One region of the Halomonas sp. HL-93 genome, then DNA from elsewhere that is predicted to be linked to it. Evidence: riboswitches for the same ligand, from Rfam matches in the RefSeq annotation. Region 1 holds a riboswitch; each other region holds the start of a gene.

Region 1 (9,717 bases):
AGGGTCAGAATACCGCTGCCGCTGGGTTCGCCATTGGTCATTGTCAGACTGTCGATGCGAGCCCTCAAACCTGATAGCGCTGAACCAATCATCATGGTGGCCGGGTTGTTCATCGCCGTGTTGATTTCGCTCCAGGCGCTGTTCAGGTCCTGCAGCTCATCACAGCTGAAGGGGTTCTGACGCACTTGCTGAGCATATTGCTGAACCGTCTGAAGCAGTAACGGTAAATTCAGGCCCATGCCGATGCTGGCCATACCGTCAGTGCTGCCGAGACCTGGAACCTGGGTCGTCAGGGCGCGCAGGTCGCTGACAATCTCTTCATCGGTTTCCAGAATGACATTCATCTCCATGCGGTCTTGGTTGTACTCACGCATGCCCATAACGAGGCCGGGGAAGCGGCTGGTGATGCGGTCAATATCAGCCTGACAGGCAGACAGATCCAATTGCTCTGCCTCAACGGCGTCCATCAATGCCTGAGTACCTGCATGGGAAGGAGAGCTGAGCTCATTAAGCAGGCGTGAAAAGTCGACCTCCCCGGCGCCATAAGGGGTAAAGTCATGGCGCTGCTCAAGTTCTGCCAGCGCGCCAGAATCTTCGAGGTTACTGTCAGGCAAATCGCTACCCAGTACCTGCGCCATCAACTCGTCACTGGCGTCCTGCGGCACGATAGATATCAGTAACTGCTGGTCAATAATGGCCAGGATCGCCTTGACCGGTGCCTCAGGTGTCAGCACCCAGTAGTCCGTGCCGTTGGTAGTGGCCGTGCTGGGAGTGATCTCTGCCTTGGTCAGGATACGCTGAAGCGTTTCGCGAAACGCTTCTTCATCCTGCAGTTGCATGCGCAACACAGGCAGGATGCCCAGCCCATAGAAGGCGACCTGGGGGCTCATCTTCAGGCCCAGGGCATGCACATCCTCCAGTGATTCAACACCTACCAGTTCTTCACCCATGGCGATTAACAGCGCCCCCAGCGCATGCTGCACTTTATCGTCTTCTAGCTCGGGCAGTGTGTCGCGCAGTTCATCCAGATCAGACTCAAGACTCGACATAGGCTGCATGCGCTGAAAGAGATCAAAGGCCTCCTGTTCAGGCATGGTGTCACTTGAGGCCATGAAGTAGGGAGAATCGGCCGGGATATAACTCAGTGTCGATGCCTCCTTGGCTGACTCTTTATCATCGCTGCAGCCGCTGAGCAGGCCTGCGCTGACCAGGGCCAGGGTAACCGCCAGGGAAAGTTGGGTTTTCATCGTGTACTCATTCCTTGAATAGTTTTGGTTTTAGATGGTTTATTGATCTAATTAATCAGCAAATGATAATAATACACTAAGTTTTCTTTATTACCTTCTCCTTAAGTAAAAAGTGACTCTCGAGATTTGTTAAGACTCAAGAGCCACATTCCATCGCTAGGCCGCTACGTTACACCTCCTGATACAGCTCGCTGCCTTTCTGACGAAACTTCTCCGCCTGCTCTTCCATGCCTTTCATCACCGCTTCCTGATCGCCGTTTAGCCCGTGTTCGTTAGCATAGTCACGCACCTCTTGGCTGATCTTCATGGAGCAGAACTTCGGCCCGCACATGGAGCAGAAGTGGGCTACCTTGGCGGAGTCCTTGGGCAGGGTCTCGTCGTGGTACTCACGGGCGGTGTCCGGGTCCAGGCCCAGGTTGAACTGGTCTTCCCAGCGGAACTCAAACCGCGCCTTGGAAAGCGCATTATCCCGCCGCTGAGCCGCCGGGTGGCCCTTGGCCAAGTCCGCTGCGTGGGCGGCAATCTTGTAGGTGATGATGCCGGTTTTAACGTCGTCTTTATTGGGCAGGCCCAGGTGCTCCTTGGGCGTCACGTAGCAGAGCATCGCACAGCCAAACCAACCGATCATCGCTGCGCCAATGCCCGAGGTAATATGGTCGTAGCCGGGGGCGATATCGGTGACCAGTGGGCCGAGGGTATAGAAGGGCGCCTCGTCGCAGTACTCCAGCTGCTTATCCATGTTCTCTTTCACCAGGTGCATGGGCACGTGGCCGGGGCCTTCGATCATCACCTGCACATCGTGCTTCCAGGCGATATGGGTCAGCTCGCCGAGGGTTTTCAGCTCCGCCATTTGCGCTTCGTCGTTGGCATCCGCCACGGAGCCGGGGCGCAGACCATCGCCCAAGGAGAACGCCACATCGTACTGCTTGCAGATCTCGCAGATGTCTTCGAAGTGGGTGTACAGGAAGCTCTCCTGGTGATGGTACAAACACCACTTGGCCATAATCGAGCCGCCGCGGCTGACTATGCCGGTGACCCGCTTGGCGGTGAGTGGCACATAGCGCAACAGTACGCCCGCGTGAATGGTGAAATAGTCCACGCCCTGTTCCGCCTGCTCAATCAGGGTGTCGCGGAACACTTCCCAGGTAAGGTCTTCGGCCACGCCTTTGACCTTTTCCAGCGCCTGATAGATGGGCACCGTGCCAATGGGCACCGGCGAGTTGCGCAAAATCCACTCGCGGGTTTCGTGGATGTTTTGCCCCGTGGAGAGATCCATGATGGTATCCGCGCCCCAGCGGATGCCCCAGGTCATCTTGTCCACCTCTTCTTCGATAGAAGAAGTCACCGCGGAGTTGCCCAGGTTGCCGTTGATCTTGACCAGGAAGTTGCGGCCAATAATCATCGGCTCGCTTTCCGGGTGGTTGATGTTATTGGGAATAATCGCCCGCCCGCGGGCTACTTCATCGCGCACAAACTCGGGTGTGATCTCTTCTGGTAGGCTGGCGCCAAAGCTCTGACCTTTATGCTGGTGGCCCAGAATGCGCTCCACTTCTTCAGACCCTAACGCCTGGCGGCGCTGGTTTTCGCGAATGGCAATAAACTCCATTTCTGGGGTGATAATGCCCTGTCGCGCGTAATAAAGCTGAGTGACGTTTTTACCCGGCTTGGCCCGCCGTGGAGTGCGGGTTAAATCAAAGCGCAGCTGGGCAAGGGTGGGGTCGTTGGCGCGGCGGTTACCGTACTCGGAGGTGGGGCCGGTGAGAAACTCGGTGTCATCGCGTTCTTCAATCCAGGCCCGGCGTAGGGCGGGTAAGCCTTTGCGTAAATCGTTGTTAGCCTCTGGGTCGGTGTAGGGGCCGGAGGTGTCGTACACCAGCAGCGGCGGGTTCTCTTCATCGATGCCGGTGGTTTTGGTCGGCGACAGTGAAATTTCCCGGAACGGCACGCGAATATCCGGCCGCGAGCCTTCCACGTAAACCTTCCTTGAGCCGGGCAGCGGCGCAATGGCGGCGGCATCGACCTGGGCGGTTTCGGCTAAAAAGTGACTGGTTCTATTGTTGACGGACTTAGTCATTACGGTCTCCATAGGTTGTTGTCGTGCTGCATCAAGCTGTCAGGTCTTGGTCTATCAGCGCTAAGCCCATCTGCCAGAAGTCGATTTCCAGGCGGGTGGCATCGCGGAAAATTTTGCTGAGTTCAGCAAAGCGGGCGGGGGGGACATCGGCTAAGCGGGTATTGAGCCATTCAAGCTCTGCGTGCATGGCGGCCTGAAACTCGTCGCCTTCGTACATGGCGATCCAGGCGTCATAGGGGTTTCGCTCGCCGCGTAAAGTAGATGGCTGGGCGTTTAGCCAGTTGGCGATCTCGCCATAGCCCACCAGGCAGGGGGCCATCGCCACGTGTAAATCCAGCAGGTCGCCACGGTTGCCGGTATCCAATACATAGCGGGTGTAGGCAAGCGTCGCCCTGGCTTCGGGAAGCGCTTCCAATTCCTGTTCGGAAATCCCCCACGCCTGGCAAAAGCCCACGTGCAGACCCAACTCGACATCCACAATGGCTTTCAAGCCTTCATGGGCCTGGCGAAGATCGGCAAGGGTAGGGCTTTTATAGGCCGCCAGCGCGTAGGCACGGGCGAAGTGAATCAAAAACAGGTAGTCCTGCTTCAGGTAGTGGCGAAACGACGCTTCAGGCAGCGTGGCGTTGCCCAACTGGCGCACAAAATCGTGCTCGATATAGGCGCGCCAATCGTTATGGCAGGCGGTGGTGAGATCAGTAAAGCGGTAGCCCATGATGCCTCCGGTAGTAATGATCCGGAAGGCAGGCGGGCGAGATCGAGGAAATGGCGCGGAAGGTGGCGTGCGATCGTAAGAGAGAGCTAGCCATGGCCATCGCTTGATCCCTACGCCGGTACCCGTGCTGCTCGTTATGTTAAGCAGCACATTAGCCGGATCAGGTTCAGCGGGACCAGCGCTCGGCAGCAAAAAATGCTCGCCCTGCGCCATCTCAGCCGGATATCACCGGCACCCCGTCAAGCTGTTCGTTGGTGGAGTGTAGGAGGCGGGTGGGGGAGATGCAAGGGGAGGGAGATGGAGAATCGTTCGGGATACGAATTTTAGGTATACTGCCAAAATTGGCTTTGCTAACAGAAGAATCAATGGGGTAGAGTCGAATTAGGTGGCTGCAAAATCTTAATCAAGGCACCGTCGCGTTCATTAAGGTTTTGCTGCGGGGCGTAGAATCACTGTTAGCTGTACAAGGATGACGATGAGCACATCTACTAAATTAGATAATCCCGAGATTGCGGGGGAAATAAATACAAATTCAATGCGAGTTTTATATATCGAAATGTACTTCGATAATGCAAAACTCTCTTCCGGTACAGCATTCTTTATCAACTCTAAAAAAGGCCCTGTTTTCATAACCAACAGGCACAACATAACTGGGAGACACCAAGAAACAGGAGAGCCTCTTAATAAAAATCTTGGCATTCCCAATAATATTCGATTTCAGATAATTGGCTCTCATGAACCTGTTTGGTATGCATTTGATTTGTATGCTGACAATGAAATGGAGTGCCCTGTATGGGTAGAGCATCCGGAATTTGGAGCTTCAGTTGATGTGGTTGCAGTACCTATATCCGAAATAAGTAATGCCATTCATCACTTCGTTGAAACTAAAGAAGATTGGCATAAGTGGCGCATAGCGGATCAAGTTCATGTATTGGGTTTTCCATTTGGTATGAATGAAAATTTTGCCATTTGGTCAACTGGTTACATTGCCTCAGAACCAGATACAAATTATAAAAAACTCCCTAGTTTCCTAATTGACTGCCGGGCTCGGCCTGGGCAATCTGGATCTTTGGTCATCGCCAGATTTAAAGTAGGCGATATAGTTGATCACAAAGGAAAGCAGTATCAGGCAAAAAAAGAAATGGTACATTTTTTAGGAATATATAGTGGTAGAATCAATTCTGAGTCTGATTTAGGTATCGTCTGGAAAATGGAAATATTGAGAGACTTTCTTGCTGAAATTGAATCGAGAGATGATCTTATTCAAATTAATTGCGCATATAATCGGCTTCGTAATGAGTCTTGAGCAAGCGACATCACCCCCTGATTGAGTAGCGCTACACTTTAGAGTCCGATCCTATGGGTAAGGAGATTGGACATGAAGAAGCGTTTCAGCGAAGAACAGATCATTGGTTTCCTGGGCGAAGCCGAAGCGGGGCTGCCCATCAAAGAGCTATGCCGTCGGCACGGTTTCTCAGAAGCCAGTTACTATCTATGGCGGAGCAAGTTTGGCGGCATGAGCGTCCCCGATGCCAAGCGACTCAAAGAACTCGAAGCCGAAAATGGACGCTTGAAAAAGCTGCTCGCAGAGTCGCTACTGGAAATGGAGGTCACTCGCGAGGCGCTGAGAAAAAAGTGGTGAGCGCCCCGGCACGCCGAGACGTGGTGCGCTTTATGGTGTCACGTGGCCTGAGTGAGCGCAGAGCGCTCCGTGTCATTCGTATGAGTGCCAGTGCATTGCGCTACCAGCCGGCCCCTGACCGCAATGAGACATTGCGTGAACGCATTGTTGCCTTGGCACACCGGCATCGCCGCTATGGCGCTGGCATGATCTACCTGAAGCTGCGTCAGGCCGGAGAACCGGTCAATCACAAGCGTGTTGAGCGTCTGTATGCGGAAGCTCGCTTGCAGGTGAAGCGTCGCAAGCGCAAGAAGGTTCCCATGTCTGAGCGAAAGCCACTTGGTCGCCCTGGGGCTGCCAATCAGGTCTGGTCAATGGATTTTGTGTTTGACCGGACGGCAGACGGACGAGTGATAAAGAGCCTCACGGTTGTCGATGACGCCACCCATGAAGCCGTGGCGATCGTGCCTGAACGTGCCATTAGCGGACTGTTTTTAACACGTATTCTGGATCACCTGGCCCTACAACGTGGCCTACCGAGCGCCATTCGTACGGATAATGGAAAGGAGTTCTGTGGGCGCGCCATGCTGTCATGGGCGCATCTACGTGGCGTTGCCCTGTTTTTAATCGAACCTGGAAAACCCAACCAAAACGCCTACATCGAATCGTTCAATGGGCGCTTTCGAGATGAATGCCTAAATGAGCATTGGTTCACCAGCCTTCAACACGCCCAGGCTGTCATCGAGGCATGGCGGCGGGAGTACAACGAAGAAAGACCGAAGAAGAGTCTTGGAGGGCTGACACCGTCAGCCTATGCCGAGCAACTGGTGGTAAAACACGATAAAGTTATTTCTGACTCTAAACCCGGGTGCTACTGAAGATGGGGTGACGTCGCAAGCTCCACAGCTATCAAAGGGCTCAAGCCAACCAGTTTTCCGCTCCGCTCCAAGCCGGCGGCTGAGCCCAGGCGTCCGGTAGATTGGTAGACAAATATGACGGTTATCGAAATATTTGGTGTAGTAAGCGGGGGAGCATCCATTATTGGCCTCGTATACGCGCTCTATTACGCCAAGCAGAATCGAAGACAGAAGATACTGGCCTATCACCGCTCAGGGTCAATTCCTCTCGCTAGCGTAAAGACTCCGGAGAAAGGGTATGACATTTATGTCGTCTTTAAACCCACAGATCAACCTGAGCAGCGTTTAAAGGGCGTCCACGTTAGTTTCGTTCGTTTTGCAAACTTTGGAACGGAACCGATTCGTCGAAACGATATTGCTTCCGCAAATCCTCTGCAGATCGCGGTGGACAATGTCCGAATACTGGATATCAGTTTGACCGCTGTCAGTAGGGAGGTCTGCCAAGTCGAACTTAAGCAAGACCCGGATGACGGTAGCAAGACGCTCATTGATTTCGATTTTCTTGACTACGAGGATGGCGCACTTCTAAAAATATTGACGGAAGATCGACCTAAGTCGGTCAGACTTGAAGGAGACATTATTGGGATGCCAAGGGGTATTAAAACGACTAAAGAGCTGGGCAATAAGCCCTTCCTTGGTAGGCTCGGCGTTGGGCTTTCTATTCTACTTTTTCTGTCTTCATTCGCCGGTTCTGCATGGCTCTTTCATTGGGCCGTCGGCTCATGGTCGCAGGCATGGGTTCTAATATTGCCCATTGTTGCTCTCATTCTTCCTGGCGCTATCATCGGCATGGTGGCCTCTACCGTTTGGCCTGATGCTACCCCGAAGTTCTCCGACAGTTTGCAAACACCTTCGTGGTTCGGTAGGTCTATACATATGCGCCACATTGAATACCTAGATCATGAGCACTTGGTCTTCTATGGTGGCCAAATTGATGATTATAGTGAAACAAAACCGAACAATAGCGTGCAGCCGACGCCAAAGACCGGCGCGGCTGACGCTTGACGTTGAGCCTGTAGAAAAACCCCGCTGACGGCTATGTTTTGGCAGGATCGAGAAAACAGACGAGGAGTGGTCAGCATGCCGCGCTTCAAGGCTTATAACTGCGATCAGAACGCCATGGTGGTGATCAACTTACCTGATTGAACACCCTCCTCACCAGGGATGGAACAATGCGACCACTTCATCCTCAACTGTCATCGATACCGGCGTGACGATGGAAAATCCGGCTTGTACCAGCAAGAGGCCTTTCAGAAGCATGAACGCTGCCACGCGCTTCCCGCTACAGAGCATGCGTTTCGGGATAGAGTCTCAGTGGCCTTTACAGGCTTTCAAGGAGCGATTATTCATGGTTGTACGCGTTACTCTAAAGTAGGTGTTTATTTTTCCAGGAGGCACCATGCTCTTTCCCAAACGCGGTGCAAATCTCGCTGTCACTCTGTTAGCAAGTTTGCTGGCCATCACCTTGATCACCGGCTGCTCGAACCCGTCCTCGGGCACAGAGGAAGAGGCGGCGCAATCGTCGTCGACCTCGCCGTCAGCCGAGGCGCCCAATGATTCCGACAAACAGGAAAGTGCCGTTCCCTCGGGGCAGACCCAGGGCGGTGATGGTTCCGAGATTACGCTGAACGCTCTTACGGAGGAGGACATGAGCGAGGCCAACCTTCCCGGCGAGCTGGGTTGCCAGTTCACCACGGATAATGGAGAAGTGTTGCTGATTGCCATGGGCAATGTGGGGTCGTCCGATGCGGCGCAAGGGGTGGTCAAGGTTGCCGGTTATGTGGAGCGCGTGTCGGCACCGGGTGGCTTTAATGGCATAACGGAGTCTCCAACCTTCAGTGGCAAGGGCAAGACCGTCCACATTGAGGTCACCGGTGAGCCCACCGAAGGCGGGGAGTCGCCGCCAAGGCCGGCGACGTTGACGTATGACCGGGCCGACGGCGCTCAGCGTGACTGGAAGGGCGAATGGCGTTGCGGGCCTTAAGGCGCTGGGTGTCAAAGCGGCATACACCAATGTCAATCAGCGCTATAGCCGTGGAGTGCCTCTGCGGGGAACTGGCGTTCAAGGTAGAGGGCAAGCTGCCTAATCGGTATTAATACCGCTGTTCGCTATGCCTTCAGTCGACTTTTCTGCCTGGATGGTAGAGTCGTTGGATCGTGAAGTGGCTCAATTCCATTGATTTAATTCCCGTTCGCGATATTAACCGATTGTTCGATCTCCATTTTGAGGCGATTTACCTTGTCGGTGGCCCACTCCTGTGCATCGTCACCAAAGACGAAACGGGCGGGTGGCTCGTTCGACATGCCGAGGGAGACGATTCGTTCTGCGAGCATGGCCGGGTCACCAGGCTGATTATGGTTGGCGGCGGCGATAAACGAGCGAAACTGCTGGGTCGCTTCTGCATAATCGGGAACGTCGATATCACCGTGCTCGGCTGACTTGTCGTCAAGGAAATCCGTACGCAGCATTCCCGGCTCAACCACCATCGATTTAATATTGAGGGGTGCCAGCTCCTGTGCAAATCCCTCGATCCAGCCCTCAATGGCAAATTTTGACGATGCGTAGACGGATCCTCCCGGGTTTGCGAGCAGCCCGTTAACGGAGGAGATGGTAACGATGAGGCCTGACTGGCGCGCACGCATGTGTGGCACTACAGCTCGGGTTACGTTCATCGTGCCGAAAACATTCACCTCGAACTGGCGCCGTACTTGTGCGCTGCTGATCGTCTCAAACCAGCCGAGCTGTGCTTGGCCTGCGTTGTTGACCAACACGTCGATCGTGCCAAGCCTATTCACTGCCTCCTGTGCCACGGCGACGGCCGCATCTTCGTCCGTAATATCGAGTGCCAGCGCGTGTAGTCTGCTGTTGGGTCCAAGTGTTTCCGTAATGTCGTTGGCAGACCGAGCCGTGGCGACGACGGTTTCACCAGCAGCAAGCGCCGCCCGGGCGATCTCCATACCCAATCCACGGCTTGCGCCGGTGACGAGCCAGTTTCTAGCCATAAGTTGCTCCTTATCTGTCATGTTGTTACATAGTATGCTCACTAATAAATCCTGATAACCTGCTTATTAGTTATAGGGTCTATAAGGAGAGCTAACGAATGCGCCCAAGCCTGCTCGGCGATCTGGAAGTTTTCCGCGTC
Region 2 (9,717 bases), 1.5 Mb from region 1:
GGCATCAGGGGCTGCGCTGCAATGCCGTGCCAGGCACCTGTCCCATAACGGATTGCGAAGTCGAGCCCTTCGGCTGCAATATCTGCCCGGTTATTGTGGGTAGAAAGGCGCAAGTCGACAAACGGATACTGTTGCTGAAAATCATCCAGCCTGGGTAGCAGCCAGCCAACCGCAAAGGTTCCCACCACGCCAACGTTTAATACGTCCCGATAACTGCTCTCCCCCACCCGGTCTAGCGTGTGGGTAATCTGGTCGAACGAACTCTTGAGCACCGGCAAAAGTCGCTCGCCCTCTTGGGTGAGCATTAAGCCTCGGGGCAACCGTTTGAACAGTGGCACCTTCAGTTGGGCTTCGAGGAGCTTAACCTGATGGCTAACCGCGGCCTGGGTCACGCACAGCTCGTCTGCTGCGCGCGTAAAACTCAGATGCCTCGCCGACGCCTCAAAGGCGCGTAAAGCCTTCAGCGGCAAGTAAGAACGCGCCACGCAGCCCCCAATTTTTCTAATGGCTCGTACAAAATATAACTGTTTGTTAGCTCACCCCGCAGGTCGTAAATTAACGCTTTGCCACGCCTTCGCGGGGCGAGCGACAGCGCATTCTTTACTTCACTCACGGAACAAGGTTTCAGTATGGGTAAGATATTAGCAGCAAAAACGCGGGTTATCATGACAGGATCGCTCCTTTTAAGCTGCCCAGGGTGGGCGTTAGCCGCGCCCCATAGTGAAGACGTGGAGGCGCTAGTCAACAGCACTATCGAATCCCTGATGGCTGAACATGATATCCCAGGGATGACCGTTGCGCTTAGCATTGATGGCCAACAGCATTATTTTAATTATGGTGTCGCCGACCTGGAAGCACAGACACCGGTGACCGAAGAGACGCTGTTCGAGCTTGGCTCCGTCAGCAAGATATTCACCGCGACGCTGGCGGCCCACGCGCAGTCCAGTGACGCCCTTTCGCTTTCTGACCCGGCCAGCCGCCACCTGCCCACCCTTGAAGGCAGCGCCTTTGATGATATTACGCTGCTGGAACTGGGTACTTACACGGCGGGCGAACTCCCCCTGCAATTTCCGGAAGAGGTACAAAGTGAAGAGTCGATGGTCGACTACTATCGCCAATGGCAGCCGAAATCCGCACCTGGCAGCCACCGGCTCTATTCCAACCCGAGCATAGGGCTTTTCGGTTATCTCGCCGCGCAAAGCCTGGGCAAGCCATTTAATACGCTGATGGAAGAGCGGATATTGACTCCGCTGGGCCTTGATCATAGCTATTACCAGGTTCCTGACGATCAGATGGCGAGCTATGCCTACGGTTATTCGAAAGAGGATGAACCGATCAGGGTGAATCCAGGCGTGTTGGATGCCCAAGCCTACGGGTTGAAATCAACAGCGGCAGACGTGCTGACGTTTGTGGAAGCCAATATGGACAGCGCAGAGCTTGATGAATCACTGAGCCAAGCCATGGAAACCACGCGGACCGGTTACCTTGAGGTCGGTGATATGACCCAAGGGTTGGGCTGGGAAAGCTACGCCTATCCGGTCGCACTTGATGCGCTTGAACAAGGCAATTCGCTTGAGATGATACTCGAAGCCAACCCAGTCAACCGCCTAAGCCCACCGCTGCCCCCCAGGCAAGAGGCACTCTACAACAAGACCGGATCGACCAATGGCTTTGGCGGCTACGTGGCCTTTGTGCCCAGCGAGCAGATCGGTATTGTGATGCTGGCAAACCGCAACTACCCCAATCAGGCGCGCATCGAGGCAGCGCACCATATCTTTACCGCGCTAACCGACGAGCCCTGAGCAATGGCGCTGAGCAATGGCGCTGAGCAAAGGGGCGGAATATGCGAAAGTTGCATTTTTGCGCAGCGATAAGGAGACTAGCACCACTTCCATTGCCTGCAAGAGTCAGCCCCATGCGTTTAAACGCCGACTTTACCCGCTTTGCCTGTGTGACACCGGAAGATTACCGCTGGGTGGCCTCGCCCAGCGCTGGCGTCGAACGGATGATGCTTGACCGTATTGGCGATGAAGTGGCGCGCGCCACGAGCCTTGTTCGCTACGCCCCCAACAGCCAGTTTGACCGCCATATCCACGGTGGCGGTGAAGAGATTTTAGTGCTGGAGGGCGTCTTTGCCGACGAGCATGGCCGCTACGCCGCCGGTAGCTATCTGCGCAACCCTATCGGTACGGGCCATACGCCGCAGATTGGCGATGAAGGCGCGCTGATTCTGGTCAAGCTCCATCAGTTTGACCCTAACGATGAGTTACAACTGGCGGTGCCCGCCCATCGCTTGCCCTGGCAGCCCGACCGCCGACCGGGCATCGCCTATAAAATGTTGCACACGTTTAAACAAGAACGCGTCAGCCTGGAGCACTGGGAGGCAGAGCAAGCCATCAGCTATCCGGTGCTAACCGGTGGGTTGGAGTTTTTCGTTCTGGAAGGTACGTTGAGCGACGGCGACGGTGAATACACAGCGGGTAGCTGGTGCCGTTATCCCAGCGGCATGGCACTGACACTCACTGCCGGAACCGACGGGGTGCAGCTATATCTCAAACGCGGTCACTTGCCGCCCGCTCAGGCCGAATCAGCCTAAAGCGAGAAAGGGCAGCAGCGTTAGCGCAATCAGTATAACGATGGCCACGCCCACCAGCGTGACTTGCACGGGGTGGGCAGTGAAGCGCTGCCATAGAGTTGGCGCATCGCCGCGCGCTAGCGCGTCATGATGTTCCTGCCTGGCGCGCGTCTGGCGCTCGGTTTGGTACTCGGCCAGCAGCGCCTGGGCATCCTCAAGCTGGCGTTTATCACGCAGCCAAATCGCATCGACACCCAGCCGAAAGAAGCCCGCCTGCGTCTCGTAGATGTCCATGCCGTGGGCATCGAGTAACTGACGCACTTCCATTGCCTCTTCGTCGGTTACGTGGCGCAGGCGGAAAAGCAGATGTGCCATACTATTCGCCCTTACCGGCCATCAGGTCCGCTTGGATCACTTCGATCCAGTAGCCATCCGGGTCTTTGACGAAAATCACATCCTTCATTTTGCCCTGATCGGCCCGTTTGACAAACGTCACGTCGTGCTCGTCGAACCATGCCTGTGCGGCGACTAAATCGGGTACGCTAAAGCAAATATGACCAAAGCCTTGCGGTTCGGCGTTGCCATCGTGGTAGGCAAAGTCGTCCTGGTTTTCTGTTCCCCAGTTGTGGGTCAGCTCTAGAAGACCCTTCTGGCTAAACGTCCAGGCGGTGCGCGCCTCGGTCTCTTCTGGTACGTCTTCGCCGCCTTCGAGGTTCGCAAGGAAGTAAAGCGAGAACTGCATTTCCTCGAAATCGAGCCGACGCATCACCTGCATGCCAAACACCCGGGAATAAAACGACAGCGCCTGCTCGGGGTCCTTGACCCGCAACATGGTGTGGTTCAGGCGGAAGCCTTGGGTCTGCCTAGGGGCAGGTATCACTCCTGGATGCTGTTCACCTTGAAACGGCATGCGCTATCTCCTTTGACGTATCGGTTACTTTGTATAAGCCTGCAGAGACTCTGCACAATGTCTCTATTTACCCTTATGACTGCCCAATTTCAGTATCTATCGCTTCATCATGAGGGCAATCTGACAAATTACCAACCCTGGACAAGAGGCCTTATGCCCCGTGAGCTCAATGTACTGAGTGCACCGCCCACCCCGTGCTACCACGCCCCCAAAACCGGCTTCCAACGCGTCTTGTTGTGGAAATCCTATGCAAACGTCCTACGCTTTAATTATGTCGTTATACAAGACGCTAGGTAATGTCTAACTGAGCGCGTCCATCAGGAGCCGGTAATGACCTCGATTGATATGACCCTTGGCGATCACATCACGTTGAAGCAGCTTTCCCAAGCGCTCCGCAACGGTTTTTCGCCAATTGTGGAAGTGGAATCCATGGACGGTATCTATAAAGTCCGTTTTCACCATGCCAACGGTGTCTCCGATTTATCCAATGCCGAAGGACACGTCAGCACTTTCCTGGGCACTGGTGAAATCCGCGATACACTGGGTGAATTAGGCTTAACCCACGGCATCCTGACGTTTGCTGATCAATGCGGCGACGAAATGATTGGCGTTGAGGGAAAAGCCATGACACCTGATGAAATGCTCACCTACGGAACACGCATCTCGTTTCGCTAGATGTCGCTGCCAGGGCTTTACAGACCGGCTCAACCCGAAGATAGTATCAACACGACAGGGGCGCTCGTGACACAACGGGCTGAGACGCACCCTCATAACCTGAACCGGCTAATACCGGCGTAGGGAGTCGTGGCGCGCTTGCCACCTCCCCCGTCGGGAGGATGCTATGACGCTACCCCCACTTGGTGACTCCCTCGCAAAACTTCATGCTAGCACTCCGCTAGTCCATTGCATTACCAACTATGTGGCGATGAACAGCAGCGCCAATGTGTTGCTTGCCGCTGGCGCCTCCCCCGCCATGCTACATGCCCAAGAAGAGGTGGCAGAGTTTACCCAGCTAGCTGGTGCGCTCTCGATTAATATCGGAACCCTTTCAGCTCCTTGGGCCGATGCCATGCTTATCGCCGCAAAGACCGCGAATGCCTGTAGCATCCCTTGGATTCTGGACCCAGTGGCCGTTGGTGCCACCGGCTATCGCCAGACCGTCTGCACAGCACTATTGAACCACCAACCCAGCGTTATTCGCGCCAATGCCTCCGAAATACTTGCGCTCAATGGATTAAACCACCAGGGCCGCGGCGTCGATGCGACCGCCGCTACCGAGGATGCCCTGGCAGCCGCCATGGCTCTAGCCGAGCAGTATCGCTGTGTGGTCGCCATGACCGGGGAGCGGGACGTGATTACCGATGGCGACAAGTGCTACATCATCAACGGCGGCCACCCAATGATGCCCCGAGTTACAACGCTAGGCTGTGGGCTTAGCGCCTTGGTGGCGGCGTTTGTCGCAGCAACCCCCAACGCGCCGCTGGACGCCAGCAGTGCAGCAATGGCGTGCTTTGCCCTGGCCGGTCAACGCGCAGGGGCTATAACTAAGGGGCCGGGAAGTTTTTACGTTGCCTTCTTGGATGCACTGTACCAACTCACCCCGGACGAACTCAGCCAGTTCGCCCAGCGGGAGGTGTCGCATGCCGCTTGATCTGTCGCTCTATTTGGTCACCGATGCAACGCTGTGTCAGCGCCATGGGCTTGAGAACACCGTCCGCGAAGCCGTCAGCGGCGGCGTTAGCATTGTACAACTACGCGATAAGCATGCCAGTGACGCCGACATGATCGACCAGGCACGGCGCTTGAAAGCCGTGCTGGCGGGCAGCGGGGTGCCACTGATTATTAATGACCGCCTCAAGGTGGCGCTGGCAAGCCAGGCGGATGGGCTGCACGTCGGGCAAAGCGATACGGCCGTGCACCAGGCACGCCTGGCAATGGGGCCGGATGCCATACTGGGACTTTCGATCAATACCGTGGAGCAGCTTCAGGCAGTACCCACCGACCTGCTTGATTACGTGGGCATCGGGCCGGTGTTTGCCACGCCTAGCAAACAGGACCACGCCCAGCCCATCGGCTTTGGCGGCCTTGCCTCCCTGGTCAATGCCTGCCCGCTACCCAGCGTGGCCATCGGCGGGCTCAATGCCAGCCACTCAAGCGCCGTGCGGCGCGCCGGTGCCCATGGGCTGGCGGTCATCTCGGCGATCTGCGGTCAGCCTGATCCGCGCCAGGCGGCGCTGGCGTTTAGCGAACAATGAACCATCTAGATGACATCAAGGCTTTCGTCAAAGTCGCTGAGCTGGGTAGCTACACCCGCGCCGCTGAAGCGCTTGATCTCTCACGAACGCGGGTATCTCGACAGGTCATGGCACTGGAAGAAGCGCTGGGCGCCCGATTGATTCAGCGCACCACGCGGCGGCTGCACCTTACCGAGGCCGGCGAGCGTTACCTGGCCCGGGCGCAGGGTATCCTGCTTGCTCTGGAAGAAGCCGCCGCTGAAGTGAGCAGCGGCACCTGTACCGTCAGCGGGTGGCTGCGCATCAACGGCCCCATGAGCTTCGGCACCCGCTACCTCGCGCCACAGGTCGCCCGGTTCATGCAGGCGCACCCCGGCCTCGACGTCCGCCTGGATCTGAACGATCGCCGGGTAGACCTGCTGGAGGAAGGCTACGATCTGGCCATCCGGATTGGCAGCCTGCCCGACTCCAGCCTGATTGCAAAGCGCCTTACCCGCTGTCAGCTGGTGTTTTGCGCCTCACCTGAGTATCTGGCGCAGCACGGCACGCCTACGCGCATTGAAGATCTCTCGCAACATCGCTGCCTGCGTTATCGCAGCGGCCAGAACAGCGGCCACTGGTACGTCGGCAAACAAACGCTGGCCGTCTCGGGGCCGCTCGAGAGCAACAACGGCGATATGCTGACCCAGGCCGCCGAGGCAGGCCTGGGCATTGCCCAGCAGCCCAGCTTTCTGCTGCCCGAGAGCATCGCCAACGGGCGGTTGGTGCCGATTTTCCTGGAGGCGCCACCGACGCTGCTGGAGATTCACGCCCTGTATCCCGCCAGGCGCCACCTACCCGCCAAGGTGGCGCATTTCATCGAGGTACTGGCGGACGCCTGGGGCGACCCACCGTCGTGGGAAACGGAAATGGGATTGTCGCCTGTTGCGCAACAGTGAAGTGCCTGGCCAAGGGATTATCAACCCCTCGCGCGGTCGTATAGTGGTGCCATCGCATCCCGCGTGATGCCTACTACCACGAGAGAGACCGCCATGACCCCTTCGTCTACCCTACCCCTTCACACCACTGCCCTGCTGCGCATCAGCCTGGGCGTGATGGCCCTGGCCCACGGCCTGATGAAAGTCTTTGTATTCACCCTACCCGGCACCGTTGCCTACTTCGAGTCGCTGGGTTTACCCGGTTTCATGGCCTATTTGACCATCGCTGCGGAAGTGGGCGGCGGCATCGCCCTGGTGCTCGGCGTGTATACCCGCTGGGTGAGCCTGGCCCTGGTGCCGGTACTGCTCGGCGCTGTTTGGGCACACCTTGGCAATGGCTGGGTGTTCTCCAACCCCGGCGGTGGCTGGGAGTTTCCGGTATTCTGGGCGATTGCGCTGCTCGTTCAGGCAGGCCTGGGCAGTGGCAGCTGGGTGTTGAACCGCCGATTGGCATAAGCTTGACGCTGGCACTGGCCTGGTTGCTGGTGTCGGCCCACGATGGAGTTTCCCCATGTTACCTAGCCTGTTTATTTCCCATGGTTCGCCCATGCTGGCCCTGAATAAGACGCCAGCCCACGCGTTTCTGCGCGGGCTGGGCAAGCGGCTTTCCCCCAAGGCAGTGATCGTGGTGTCGGCCCATTGGGAGAGCACCGCGCTCAAAGTCAGCGTCAGCGCCAAGCCGGAGACGATTCATGATTTTGGCGGCTTCCCTCAGGCGCTTTTCGACTGTCGGTATCCGGCTCCCGGCGACCCTGAGCTGGCAGAGCGACTGGCCAGGCTGCTCGACGCCGAGCGGGTCGAACGCGGCCTGGATCACGGCGCCTGGGTGCCCCTTTCGTTGATGTTTCCTGACGCCAATGTGCCGGTTGTGTCGCTGTCGCTTCCCGTACGCTGGAGCAATGCAGCGCTCGTGACGCTGGGTGAACGGCTGTCGGCGCTGCGCGATGAGGGCATCCTGGTAATCGGCTCGGGCAGCCTGACCCACAACCTGTATGAAATCATGCCGCCGGACAGCCCCATGCCGCTCTGGGTGGATAGCTTTGCCCAGTGGGTGAAGGCGCGCCTCAGCAACGGCGACCGGGAAGCCCTGCTCGACTGGGAAAGCGCACCCCATGCCCGGCAAAATCACCCGACGCCTGAGCACTTCCAGCCGCTGCTGGTGGCCATGGGCGCCGGTGGCGAAGCCACACAGCTGCACCATAGCGTAGAGCATGGCGTTCTCGCCATGGATGTCTACCAGTTCGCTTAGGCCCAGGCTAGGCGGTTGGACGACGTTTCAGGGTCGTGCGTCGGTCGTGGTAGGCAATCGCCAGGCCGCTGGCCATAATCAACGCACTGCCGACCCATACCCACAGGTCGGGTAGCTCCCCCCAGAACCACCAGCCGAGCAGCACAGCCCACAGCATGGCGGTGTAATCGAACGGGGCGGCTATCGCCGCTGGCGTAAAGCGAAACGCCAAGGTGATAAAGGCGGTGGCCGCCACGCCCAACACGCCTGAAGCCAAAAAACCGACCCAGTGCCATGGCTGCGGCGTCTGCCACACCCACGGCAATGTCAGCCCGGTCACCACCAAGGGCACACAGGTCATGTAAAACAACATTGCCCAAAGGTGCTCGCGCCCCCCATAGCGGCGCGCGGTAATCATCATCAAGGCATAGAATAGTGCCGCTCCGACCAAAGCTAAGGCACCCAGTTGAAACGCATCGCCACTGGGGCGCACGACAATCAGCACCCCAACAAACCCCACAAGCGACGCAATCAGCACCGGGGGATCAATACGCTCACCCAGCAACGGTACCGACAGCAGGGTGACAAACAGCGGTGCCACAAAGGCAATCGCGGTCGCCTCAGCCAGCGGTAATAGCGTTAACCCCAGTACAAAACAGACCATCGTAGCGGTATATATCAACCCGCGCAGCAGGTGTACGCGTGGTCGTTTGGTGCGCAGCTTGCGCAGGCCACCGGCAAAGTGGGCGAGCAACGCAATCAGCGGCAGTGAGACTAGCGTCCGAAAAAAGATAATCTGCAGTGGCGAGTGCACCTCACCTAGCCATTTGGAAACGGCGTCCCCTAGCGCCAGGAACAAAACGCCCATACACATGCAGAGTATGCCTTTCAGGGACGTAGTCACCGCGATCTCCTTTGTTCTTCCTCACCTAAAAGCAAAAAACCCCGCCAAAAGCCTTTGGCGGGGTGATCGCACCATACCGCGCTAGAGACTGGCGTTAACGACTAAGCAATCCATTCCTCGCGAACGCAATTGCTCGCAGGCTTGACGCGCTTGCTGCTCTTCGAGCGCCATGAGCCGAGCACGAAATACCGGCGTTTGGCCTACCGATGCATCGACTGCCACTTGCCCTTCTACATCACGGGGCAAATACCCGGCCGCTTCACGCGCATAGCGCTGAGCTTGATCTTCTTGACTGAAAGCGCCCACCTGGATACCCCAGCCACTTGCTGAGGCACGCGATGCCATAACACGCTCGCGATCAATAAAAGCTTGCAGTGGGTCCTCTTGCGGCTCGCGATCCTGCGCTTCGGTAGGCGCCTCTGGGGTTGGCTCAGACGGCTCCGCTTCCGGCGTATAAGTCGCTACCACGGGTGACGTTTCTGACGGCTGTGGGGGTGCTGGCATGTCTTTTGGTGCCGATGAAAAGGCCATATACTCGTCGGAAAAGCTCAAATCGGCCACCCAATTACGCTGGTCCCGTAGCGTTGCCCGGGCAAAGCCTCGATCCAGCAGACTGGCCATGTGCTTGTCTCGCGACTGCGCAGTAAAGCCGCCCATCACAATGCCCATCAGCCGACGATCACCGCGCATCGCGGTCGTCACCACATTGAAGCCTGAGGCGCGGATAAAGCCGGTTTTCAAGCCATCCGCACCGGGGTAATCACGTACCAGGCGATTGTGACTGGTGTGCTTGGTGCCCCGATAGGTGAACTCTTGCAGGCCGAAGTAATGATAATAATCGGGGAAATCCTGCATTACGCGAACCGCTAGCGTCACCATATCCCGAGCC
Region 3 (9,717 bases), 1.7 Mb from region 1:
TCAAACGACGAGATGCCGCGATAAATGATCAGCGTGTGGTGCTCGAATTCTTCGATTTTCGGTGGATGGCGCTCTTTGTGAGCATCTTGGATGGCCATTGGATGGCATTCGAAGCCTTCTAAAAGGCGCCGCTCACTGGCTTGACTTTCACCTTGCATGTCCACCCAAATATGGCTACCCGGCGTTTGCCGCCATAGCTCGATAAGCGGTTCACCACCTTCGTGTATATCCCCCTCGGGAGTGGTTAACAGTGTACGAATCATGTCCGTCCTTGGCATTTGAATAGGGTTACGCGGGCGCGTCGGCCATGCAGACCTGTGCTTTGCCATTATGCTTGGCGTTATACATCGCCACATCAGCGCGCTTGAGCAGTTCCTGTGCCGTTTCATCTACACCGGGCTTGTAGAGCGCGACACCAATACTGGCGCTAACGTCCACCTCGACATCCGCCAGTCGAATGGGCTTTTCTATTGTTTCGACGAGCTGCCGGGCAATCCGTTCGGCCGCCTCGGACGCGACACTTTCCAGCAATACAACAAATTCATCCCCTGCCCAGCGAGCCACATAGTCGGTCTCACGCACACCCGCGGTGAGGCGCTTGGCAACCTCACGTAGCAGCCCGTCACCAGCGCTATGGCCGTGGAGGTCATTAACGGCTTTAAAACCATCCAAATCCATAAACAACACGGCAAGCGCGGTTTGCTGGCGTCGGGTACGCGCCATGGCCTCTGGCAACCGCTCATCCAGCGCGCGCCGATTGGGCAGCAGGGTTAAGACATCTTCGCGAGCCTGCTGATCGCGCAAGCGCTCCAATTGAAGGCGTTCGGTGACATCGTGCAGAAACAAGCTGCGAAGACTTTTCCCATCAATATCGAGTGCCTTGATGCGTATTTCTACCGGTAATGGGCTTCCGTCACGACAGGCGGCGTAATAGGTAACGGGCGTTTTATGATCGCCTTCAGGCACCCCGTCAGGAAAGACCAGCTGCTGAATAGGCCGCGCCAACGCTTCTTTACGCGACCAACCAAACATCGTCGCTGCGGCGCGATTCCAATCTAAAACAATATCGTTGTCATCAATACTGACGTAGGCATCATAGGCCGACTCGATCACCAGATTCAGCTCTCGAGTGCGTCGTTCAATCTGGTTTTCGAGATCAAGGTGCAGTGCTTCAAGCGAGGCCTGCGACGCCTCCCGGCGGTGCTTTTCAAATAAGAACCGTTCGCGCAGGTGGATTTCGTCGGTAACAATCGCCCCCAGGTCTTTCAAGGCGTCGAGCTGGGCTTCGCTAAGTCGTCGCGGCCGGGTATCCACGGCACACAGCGACCCTAGTGCCAGACCCTTTGACGTACGTAGCGGGATGCCCGCGTAAAAACGTACGCCATCGGCTTGCGTCACCAGCGGATTATCAGCAAAGCGCGGGTCTTCACGGGTATCTTCAACCACCAGCGGTACGGTTTCCGCAATCGTGTAAGCGCAAAATGCCACGTCGCGGGAGGTTTCACTAAGTTCTGTTCCTACCCGCGATTTAATCCATTGGCGTTTCGCGTCAATCAGCGTGACGGTCGAGGTAGGCACATTCAGTAACTGGGTAACCAGCCGCGTCACCCGATCAAACGCGGGTTCTTCCGGCGTATCCAGCAGCGCCAATTCGTAAAGGGCTGCCAGACGAGCCTCTTCATCGGGCAGAATAGGGAAGTTCATTGACTGTCACCCATGATGGTAGACGGTAGCCTACCATCATAACGTGATCAGCCATGCTTTGCCCAAGGCGCACGGTTACCGGCCACCTTTGCCCAACTGACGCTTACCAATGAGGAAGCCAATAGCGCCCCCAAAAAAGGCCCAAGCGTAGGAATGCCATTGGGGAAAGTGGCAGCTAGCAGCCCTGCTTCCAAGCTACTGGTCGTGACCCAGCCGGGTAAAACGGCGCCTAATAATCCAGCGATGCCGCCGCCGATAGCGGCGGCAGTTGTCATACGCTGCCATAGCCCCAGCAGTACCGGCACGACAATCGCGGCGCACAGTAGGTCGGCGACTAAAAACAGCCGCAGTACCGAGAGCCCTTGTAGTGCGATGATAACCACCGGCACCATCAAGGCAACGGTCAGCCAACGGGCGGTGGTTAGTGATCTGCCCTGCTGCTGATGCTGAGACACCATCAACGAGGCAATCGCATTTTGCAGCGTATCCACGCTCGATGCCACCAGCGTCACCGCTAGCACGAGAGCCAATAGTGCAAGCCAAGAGGGTGCGTTACCCAGTAAAGCAAAAAACGGCATCGGCGGATCACCCAACTCAACCCCGCTGATCGAGGCAAGCATCCCCAAGCCGCCAATCACCATCACTACGGCGATGGTCATACCGCCACCCAACCACGCACCACGACCAAGACTTTGTGAATCCTGCGCGGCCCATACCCGTTGCCAGTAACCTTGGTGAAACAGATTGGCTGCGGTGACGGCGATCACCAACGTTATCGCCACGCTCAGCGCGTCGCTTAACGGCACCTTTGGCATCGACGACATCGTGGGCATATCGGGCAGGTGTGTGTACGCCACGCTGCTGACGATGAGCAACAAAGCGACCAGCAGCCAAGCTTGCCAGCGATCGGTGGCAAGGCTTGCCCGCAGTCCTCCGAGCACGGTATAGGCAAGCGTACTCAAGGCAACGCCAAGTACCACCAGGGCGGGCGGCACATCGGAAAGCAAAGCGGTAATCGCGCCAATGGCCGTCAGCTCTGCGGCTAAAAAGCAGGCCATATAGGCCACTGAGACCAGCGAAACCCAGCGCCGCACGTTTGTACCAAAGCATGCCTGGGCGAACTCAGCGATGCTTCTGCCTTCCGGCAACGCCCGGCGAATAGCGGGTCCATAAAGGCCTAATACGATAAACGGCAGCGCCGAACCGAGGGCATAACCGGTCAGCGCCACAGGCCCCACAAACGCACCGATTTCCGGCGGCGCAAACAGAATCCACGCCCCCATGCCGGACGCGAGAAACGACAGCCCAAGAGATGCCCCGGACTGTGAATTACGTGCCGTGATATAGTCATCGACCGTGCCATCGGCCCAGCGCGCGCGCAGACCAAGCAGGATAAAACCACCGAGTGCCGCGGCTAGCACGGCTGATGTTAGGTAAGACATGTCGCACTTCCTCCGCCGGTATGATCCGGATCAGGTTCCAGGGTAAACGCTAAGCGCACTCTCAGCCCTTGGGGGCTCCCCTGGCGACAATGAGTGAAAGAATTATCTAAACGGACGCTATCCTCAACGATAAACGCGTCAGCGTAAAGCACCATGAGTATGCCATAACGCGCAGGCAAACGGCGTTTCACGTCACAAGGTCTTTCAATCTTGACAACCGCTCGCCATACTCAGTAAGTAACCCAATAACATGATAAAGACCGTGCGCCAATCGCGAAACGGTTCGCTAGAGAAGGGAAACGTTTATGCGCTACACAGAAGCCAAGGAACATACGCCGGGCAGGCTACACGAACTGTTTGCAGACCCTTACAAGGCGTTTGAAAACGATACCGACGAACGACAGCTACACCTTCACATTATGCTGTATTTGCTGTTGGCACGCCCCATGGCGCGCGGCTTGATGACGCTACGCGTCATTCATGGCTGGGAAAACGGCAGCTTCGAGCCGGAGGATTTACAGCATGTGGACTATGCCATTCATAACGTCGCCGACTTCAAACGCGTGGTAAACGACTTTCAGCAAGCCTCCAAAACTAACGCTGCATTTCCCACCGATAACGACGCCCTGCTGGCGTCCCCGCTTAGCGATGCGATCGCCAATGCTGAGGCGGATGGCCAAACATTAAACGAAGAGACGCGCACGATTCCAGCGCGCTGGCCCGCCTTCGAAGGCGGTTTAGCACTCTATACGCTGTTTAAAATGTACCACCGTTTAGTATACGGCGAGGACGAAGCGTATCGCTGCGCGCAATGCTACACACCTTACGGACTGCGCGAGATTCACGAGTTTCATCTTGAAGAGGGAGAATTTGCGCTATTGGTGCCGACTGGCAAGCACTTTATCGAAGAGCCGTCATTACTGGTTCTGCACGAAAGTCAGCTTGATCCCATTGAGCAACTGCTGGAAGAAAGCCTGCCGTTGTTTCACGATTTCTAGCCGTTGCCTGAGGTTTAAGACTCACACTGCCTCCTTCCCCTCAGCTAAAGCAGAGGGGAAGGAGGCAAGTGACGTTAGCTAAGTGAAATCGTGCTGTTAATACCGCTGGAGACATTCTCCGGTTCGAACCAGCGTGCGGTCACGGTTTTAGTTTGTGTCCAGAAGGCAATCGCCTGCTTGCCGTTCGGCCCCAGGTCACCCAACTTCGACCCACGCGAGCCGGTAAAGCTGAAATAGGCGACCGGCACGGGAATCGGCACGTTAATACCAATTTGTCCTACGTCGATATCGGTTTCAAAGCGCCGCGCGACCCAGCCGGAGTTGGTAAAGATTGAGGTACCGTTGCCGTTGGGGTTGCCGTTGATGAACGCGATGGCGTCGTCCAGGGTTTCCACGCTCACCACGCAGAGCACTGGCCCAAAGATTTCCTCGCGGTAGACGGTCATCTCTGCGGTCACGTCGGCAAACAGTGTCGGCCCTACGAAATTACCCTCCGGATAGCCGTCCACAGAACAGCCTCGACCGTCGACCATTAACTTGGCGCCTTCTTTTTCTCCTGCGGTAATTAACCGCTCGACCCGCTCTTTGGCTTGGGGAGATACCAGCGGCCCCAAATCCGCATCGCGCTGGGTACCGGGGCCAACTTTCATACTGCGGGCACCATCGACAATGTCATTCAGCCATTCGCGGGCTTCACCCACCAATACCACCACTGAGTTGGCCATACAGCGCTGCCCGGCGGCACCAAAAGCAGAGCCCAGCAGGCTATCAATCGCCTGGCTGCGGTTGGCATCAGGCATCACCACGCAATGGTTCTTAGCGCCCATCATCGCCTGCATGCGTTTACCCGCCGCGGCAGCGCGGTTGTAAAGCAGCGAGCCTACATGGGTCGAACCGATGAACGACAACGCCTTGATATCCTGGTGATCGGCAATCTGATTGGCCACCTCAGGGCCACCATGGACCACGTTTAATACGCCTGCTGGAATGCCCGCTTCATGAGCAAGCTCAACCAGGCGCATGGTCGAGCTTGGGTCCTGCTCAGAGGGCTTCAGTACAAAGGTATTGCCGGTAGCAATCGCCAGTGGGAACATAAAGCAGGGCAGCATAATCGGGAAGTTAAACGCAGTAATGCCCGCCCCGACGCCCAGCGGCTGGTGCATGGTATACACATCGACTTCGTTAGCAGCGTTTTCAGCCAACTCACCAAGCTGTAGCGACGTGATTGAGCAGGCGTGTTCAACCACCTCTAGCCCGCGCCCAACCTCGCCTTCGGCGTCCGGCAGGGTTTTGCCGTGCTCCTCGGTAATCAGCGCCGCCAGTTCGGGCGTGTGCTCGCGAATCAGCGCCTGTAGCTTGAGCATGATGCGCATGCGTTTGCCCAGCGGCACTTTACGCCATTCTTTGAACGCCGTTTTGGCGCTGGCAACTGCACGCTCGACTTCCTCGGCAGTGCAGAAAGGCACACGGGCCACGACTTCCTGGGTGGCCGGATTCACCACATCGCGCCACTCCTGGCTTTGAGAGGTGACCGGCTGACCATCGATATACATGGGGATTTCGCGAACGGACATAGCATAGCTCCTGTTATCATTGTGTTGGCAAGTTAACGTAAACGTCAATTTCACATGCCTTGAGTAAACAGAAACTATCGCGCGGCGTCAATTAGCCTTTCCACCTTGCCATGCCAATGGCCATACTGCGCGGACATCCACCTGCGTAATAGCGTGTGGCCACACCTTTCATTGCCGAAGATTAACGGTTAATTAACCCGTTGGTTAGCCACGGCAGCCACGCCAACAGCACCAGCGTTACTAATGTCGCCAGCAAAAACGGCAGCAGTGCGCGGAAGATTTTTAGTGGCGGCGCGCCAGTCATCGAAGAGGCAATAAACAGCCCCGCCCCAACGGGCGGGGTTAACAGCCCCATCACCAGCGTTAAGCAGACCACAACGCCAAATTGATAAGGGCTGATAGCGAACTGGTTTTCTGCAATGGGCATTAGAATGGGCACCACTAGAATCAACGCGGCGATACCGTCAATCACCATTCCCACCAACAGCAGTGCACCGATAACTAATAGCAAAAAGACAAACGGGTCGTGGGTTAGGGCCGCAATCCATGCAGCGGCCATCTGCGGCAGTCGTTCATAAACCACCACCCAGCCAAACACCCCCGCCGCTGCAATCAGTATAATCACCAGTCCCGCGTTAATCGCCGTACGCTTTAGCACCTGGGGCATTTGGTCAAGAGCCAGGCCGCCGTACACGAAACGCCCCATGATTAACGCCGCCAAGGAGGCCAGCGCCGCTGACTCGGTGGGGGTAGCAATCCCCCATAAAATACCGCCGATGATAATCACCGGAATCAACAGCGCGGGCAGCCCCCAAAGTGCGTCGTGTAAGGCCTGTTGGCGACTGGGCCACTGCCCTTTGGGGTATTGCTGCACAAGCCCTACCAGCGCAATCACAATAAAGAAACTCGCGCCCAGCAATAACCCAGGAAGCAATCCGGCAATAAACATCTCGGCGATGGGCACCTGGGCCATCACGCCGAACAGCACAAATAGCATTGAGGGCGGGATAATCGGCGACAGCAAACCGCCCGCCGCGGTAATCGCGGCACTGTAAGGGGTGTCGTAGCCTTCTTCCTCCATGGCGGGCACCATGGCGCGGGACATAATGGCGATTTGCGAAGCGGCAGAACCAATAATCGCCGCCATCATCATGTTGGCTACTAGGTTAATGTAAGCAAGACCGCCCCGGAAGCCGCCCACCAAGATACGCGCCAGGGCAATCAAGCGTTTGGTGAGTCCGCCTTCGTTCATCAACTCCCCTGCCAACATAAACAGCGGGATCGCCAGCAGACCGTAGCTGTCGATGGCGCTAAATAATTGCTGCGGATAGGAGTCGAACAGCACCGTGTTGCCCGACACATAGATATACACCATGGCCGTCAGCGCCAGCACCAAGGCAATCGGCACGGCGCCGAGGAGTAACAGTAAAAACACTCCAAGCGTCATAGCAATGTCTCGGCGGAAGGTTCTTCGGCAGGGTTACGCCACTGGGTAATCGACTGGGCAAGATTAGCCAATCCATGCAGGCTAAGCGACAGCGCAAACCACGGCACAATCAGCCATGCCCAGAATTTTTTCACGCCTAGCGTCGACGTATTTTCGGCATAGATGAAGTTGAACGTTTGCCCCTGAAACGCACCGATATCAAACCCCGCTTGGGCAAGCGCCAAGGGCTGGTACCAGCGCCAGCATAGCCAAACCAGCAGCACGGCAAACACCAGCACCATCACATCCACCCAGAGGCCGACCAGTTTACGCCCATTGCGCGGCAACAAGTCGCTTAATAGCGTTACCGCAACTCCCTGGCGGCGCTTAAACACCGCCCCTGCAATCAAGAAGGTCATCCAGATCATCGCATAAATGGATAACTCGCTTATCCAATAAAGCGGGTTACCCAGCACACGAAAGGCGATATTGACCAGGATTAAACACGTTACCGCCGCGGCTAGGGCGGCGGCGGCGGTCTCTTCACAGCGGGCAAGCCCCGAGGAAAGGCGTTGCAGCATGATGATTGATGACTCTTGTCGGTGATCGAGTTGTTAGCTTAGCAGCGGTTTACTCACGCAGGCGGTCGGCTTCTTCGCGCAGGGTTTCAAGCATCGGTGCTTTGGGCGCCCAGATATCTTCCCATTCAGCAATCGCGTCGGAGAAAAACTCAGCGTCCGCCTCAACAATATTGATATCCAGCTCGCGAATCTCTTCTTCCTGAGCGGCATCCTTCTCTTCAAACCCCACCAGCACATTTTCCAAGTGCTCGGCCATGGCGGTATCGATCAACTCACGATCTTCTTCGGATAGCTCCCGCCATACGCGCCCGGATACCACACCCACCATGGGGAACATCATGTGGTTGGAAATCAACAGGTTTTCGGCCTGCTCGTAGAATTTGAGAATCAGGATGGAGTCGAAGTCCATATCGATGGCATCCACCTGACCGTTGGCCAGGGCATCGTAGACTTCGAGCAGCGGCATCGGCGCCGGCGCCGCTCCGGTGGCGGTATAGAAATCACGAATTGGCTCAAACGGCGTAATCCGCAAACGCTGGCCTTCCAGATCGTCAACGCTCTCGATGGGATCGCGGCTGAGCACCTGACGCATGCCGACCATACCGTAGCCCACGCCCACCAAGCCGACACCTTCCGGCATTAGGTCAAGCAATTCCCCGGCGGTGTCTGAACGCAACAACCGAGCGGCATGATTGACATCATCGACCAGGTAAGGCGCATAAAGCGCGCCGAAATCGGGAATCCGGTTGGAGATTTCGGCGATGGTCAGAAAGGCCATGTCCAACGCGCCGCTTTGCAACTGCTGGACCATCTGCGCTTCATTACCCAACTGCTGGGCAGGAAAAACCGACACGCTATGCTCGCCGTCGGAGCGTTCATTAAGTGTTTCGGCAAAGGCTTCTGCTTCGGTCGACCACAGGTGCTGGGCGGGGGTAATCAGCCCTAAACGAAAATCACGCGCCTGGGCATTGAACGATGTTACCGCCAGCGCGGTGGCGGTAATCGCAAGGGTCAACCGTTTGCAGTGATTCATAAATCGCCTCTTATAATTCGCGCGGCCTCTTTCGCAGGACCGCATTATGATGAATGAGGCTAAGAATACCCTACACTAAGCGTTGAGGGCAGCTATCGCCACCAACGTCGCATCTCGGTTTGCAAGCTTAGTTAACAGACGCCAGATAGGCAGCTTTAAGTCGATAAAACTCATCCACAATCGCCGCCATCTCATCTGCGTCGTAGGAGCATAGCCCGCTGACCACCAGTTTTTTAGAGCCTGTCCCGACTGGCTCACCCGCTGACTCAATGGCAAATTCAAGTAGCGCATCGGCGCGTTTGCCTTGTACATCCAATGACGAGTGGCTAAGCGTTAACCCCGGCGATACAGCGTCTAGTCGCTCAAGCGAGAATCCCATACTGTCGTAAATGACCAGCGGGCGCTTAGGGTTGAACATCACCCCGTGCTCTTCCATCAGCGGCTTGAGGTAGTGAGGAAAGTTCTTGCCCGAAAACGCCACATAACAGCGGGCAAAGGCTTCTATCACCGAGGCATCGTAGGTCCACTCACCCCGCCGCGTAACCTGCAAATAGCATTTACCACCTTCATCGCATACCTGTAGCTCGCCATTATCCGCTTCGCTAAACACCAGTGGCGTATCGGCGCCCACCATGTTGGTGAAACGAAACTCCATATGCCGGGAAAGACCAAATTTTGCCAACACCAGTGCAAAGAGGAGATCTCCTGGCACACAAAAACGCCGCGCATCAGGGTTATGAATCGGGTTGTAGTCACCCGCGACGCCTTTGGCGAAGCGGCTGGCCTGTTCGGCGGAGATAACCACATACTCTCCGCGCTGCGTGTAAAATTCCTTAAACATGGCGTTGGTTGTCTGCTTAGCGTTGAAATCAAAAGTCAATTGCGGGCTTACGTCGCGCATAATGCCATAAAACATCGACCAGCAGGAGTCATCTGCAAGGAAGCCGTATGCCGAACCA

Evidence for each region. A riboswitch is a leader RNA that binds a small molecule or an ion and turns the genes downstream of it on or off. The one in region 1 is predicted to bind thiamine pyrophosphate.
Region 2: another riboswitch for thiamine pyrophosphate. It lies ahead of thiM (hydroxyethylthiazole kinase); the one in region 1 lies ahead of tenA (thiaminase II).
Region 3: another riboswitch for thiamine pyrophosphate. It lies ahead of GA0071314_RS13530 (sodium:solute symporter family transporter); the one in region 1 lies ahead of tenA (thiaminase II).

What each region holds. Positions count from the first base shown of each region.
Region 1 is NZ_LT593974.1:1,176,092-1,185,808, forward strand. Features, by position in the region: gene GA0071314_RS05275 (hypothetical protein) at 1-1,247, opposite strand, end outside; gene thiC (phosphomethylpyrimidine synthase ThiC) at 1,417-3,321, opposite strand; gene tenA (thiaminase II) at 3,353-4,036, opposite strand; TPP riboswitch at 4,127-4,285, opposite strand; gene GA0071314_RS05290 (trypsin-like peptidase domain-containing protein) at 4,512-5,342, shown strand; partial or broken gene GA0071314_RS19735 (transposase) at 5,415-5,564, shown strand; gene GA0071314_RS05295 (IS3 family transposase) at 5,531-6,535, shown strand; gene GA0071314_RS05300 (hypothetical protein) at 6,650-7,579, shown strand; gene GA0071314_RS05305 (hypothetical protein) at 7,950-8,558, shown strand; gene GA0071314_RS05310 (SDR family NAD(P)-dependent oxidoreductase) at 8,756-9,577, opposite strand; gene GA0071314_RS05315 (LysR family transcriptional regulator) at 9,676-9,717, shown strand, end outside.
Region 2 is NZ_LT593974.1:3,771,023-3,780,739, forward strand. Features, by position in the region: gene GA0071314_RS17440 (LysR family transcriptional regulator) at 1-485, opposite strand, end outside; gene ampC (class C beta-lactamase) at 630-1,802, shown strand; gene GA0071314_RS17450 (cupin domain-containing protein) at 1,916-2,596, shown strand; gene GA0071314_RS17455 (DUF6164 family protein) at 2,588-2,950, opposite strand; gene gloA (lactoylglutathione lyase) at 2,952-3,485, opposite strand; gene GA0071314_RS17465 (hypothetical protein) at 3,816-4,160, shown strand; TPP riboswitch at 4,207-4,303, shown strand; gene thiM (hydroxyethylthiazole kinase) at 4,327-5,136, shown strand; gene thiE (thiamine phosphate synthase) at 5,126-5,740, shown strand; gene GA0071314_RS17480 (LysR family transcriptional regulator) at 5,737-6,657, shown strand; gene GA0071314_RS17485 (DoxX family protein) at 6,751-7,152, shown strand; gene GA0071314_RS17490 (DODA-type extradiol aromatic ring-opening family dioxygenase) at 7,208-7,945, shown strand; gene GA0071314_RS17495 (DMT family transporter) at 7,953-8,828, opposite strand; gene GA0071314_RS17500 (D-alanyl-D-alanine carboxypeptidase) at 8,910-9,717, opposite strand, start outside.
Region 3 is NZ_LT593974.1:2,915,058-2,924,774, forward strand. Features, by position in the region: gene GA0071314_RS13520 (magnesium transporter CorA family protein) at 1-263, opposite strand, end outside; gene GA0071314_RS13525 (diguanylate cyclase domain-containing protein) at 289-1,704, opposite strand; gene GA0071314_RS13530 (sodium:solute symporter family transporter) at 1,752-3,146, opposite strand; TPP riboswitch at 3,136-3,238, opposite strand; gene GA0071314_RS13535 (hypothetical protein) at 3,452-4,144, shown strand; gene GA0071314_RS13540 (CoA-acylating methylmalonate-semialdehyde dehydrogenase) at 4,219-5,718, opposite strand; gene GA0071314_RS13545 (TRAP transporter large permease) at 5,900-7,165, opposite strand; gene GA0071314_RS13550 (TRAP transporter small permease) at 7,162-7,725, opposite strand; gene GA0071314_RS13555 (TRAP transporter substrate-binding protein) at 7,775-8,758, opposite strand; gene GA0071314_RS13560 (DUF3581 family protein) at 8,886-9,599, opposite strand; gene GA0071314_RS13565 (hypothetical protein) at 9,707-9,717, shown strand, end outside.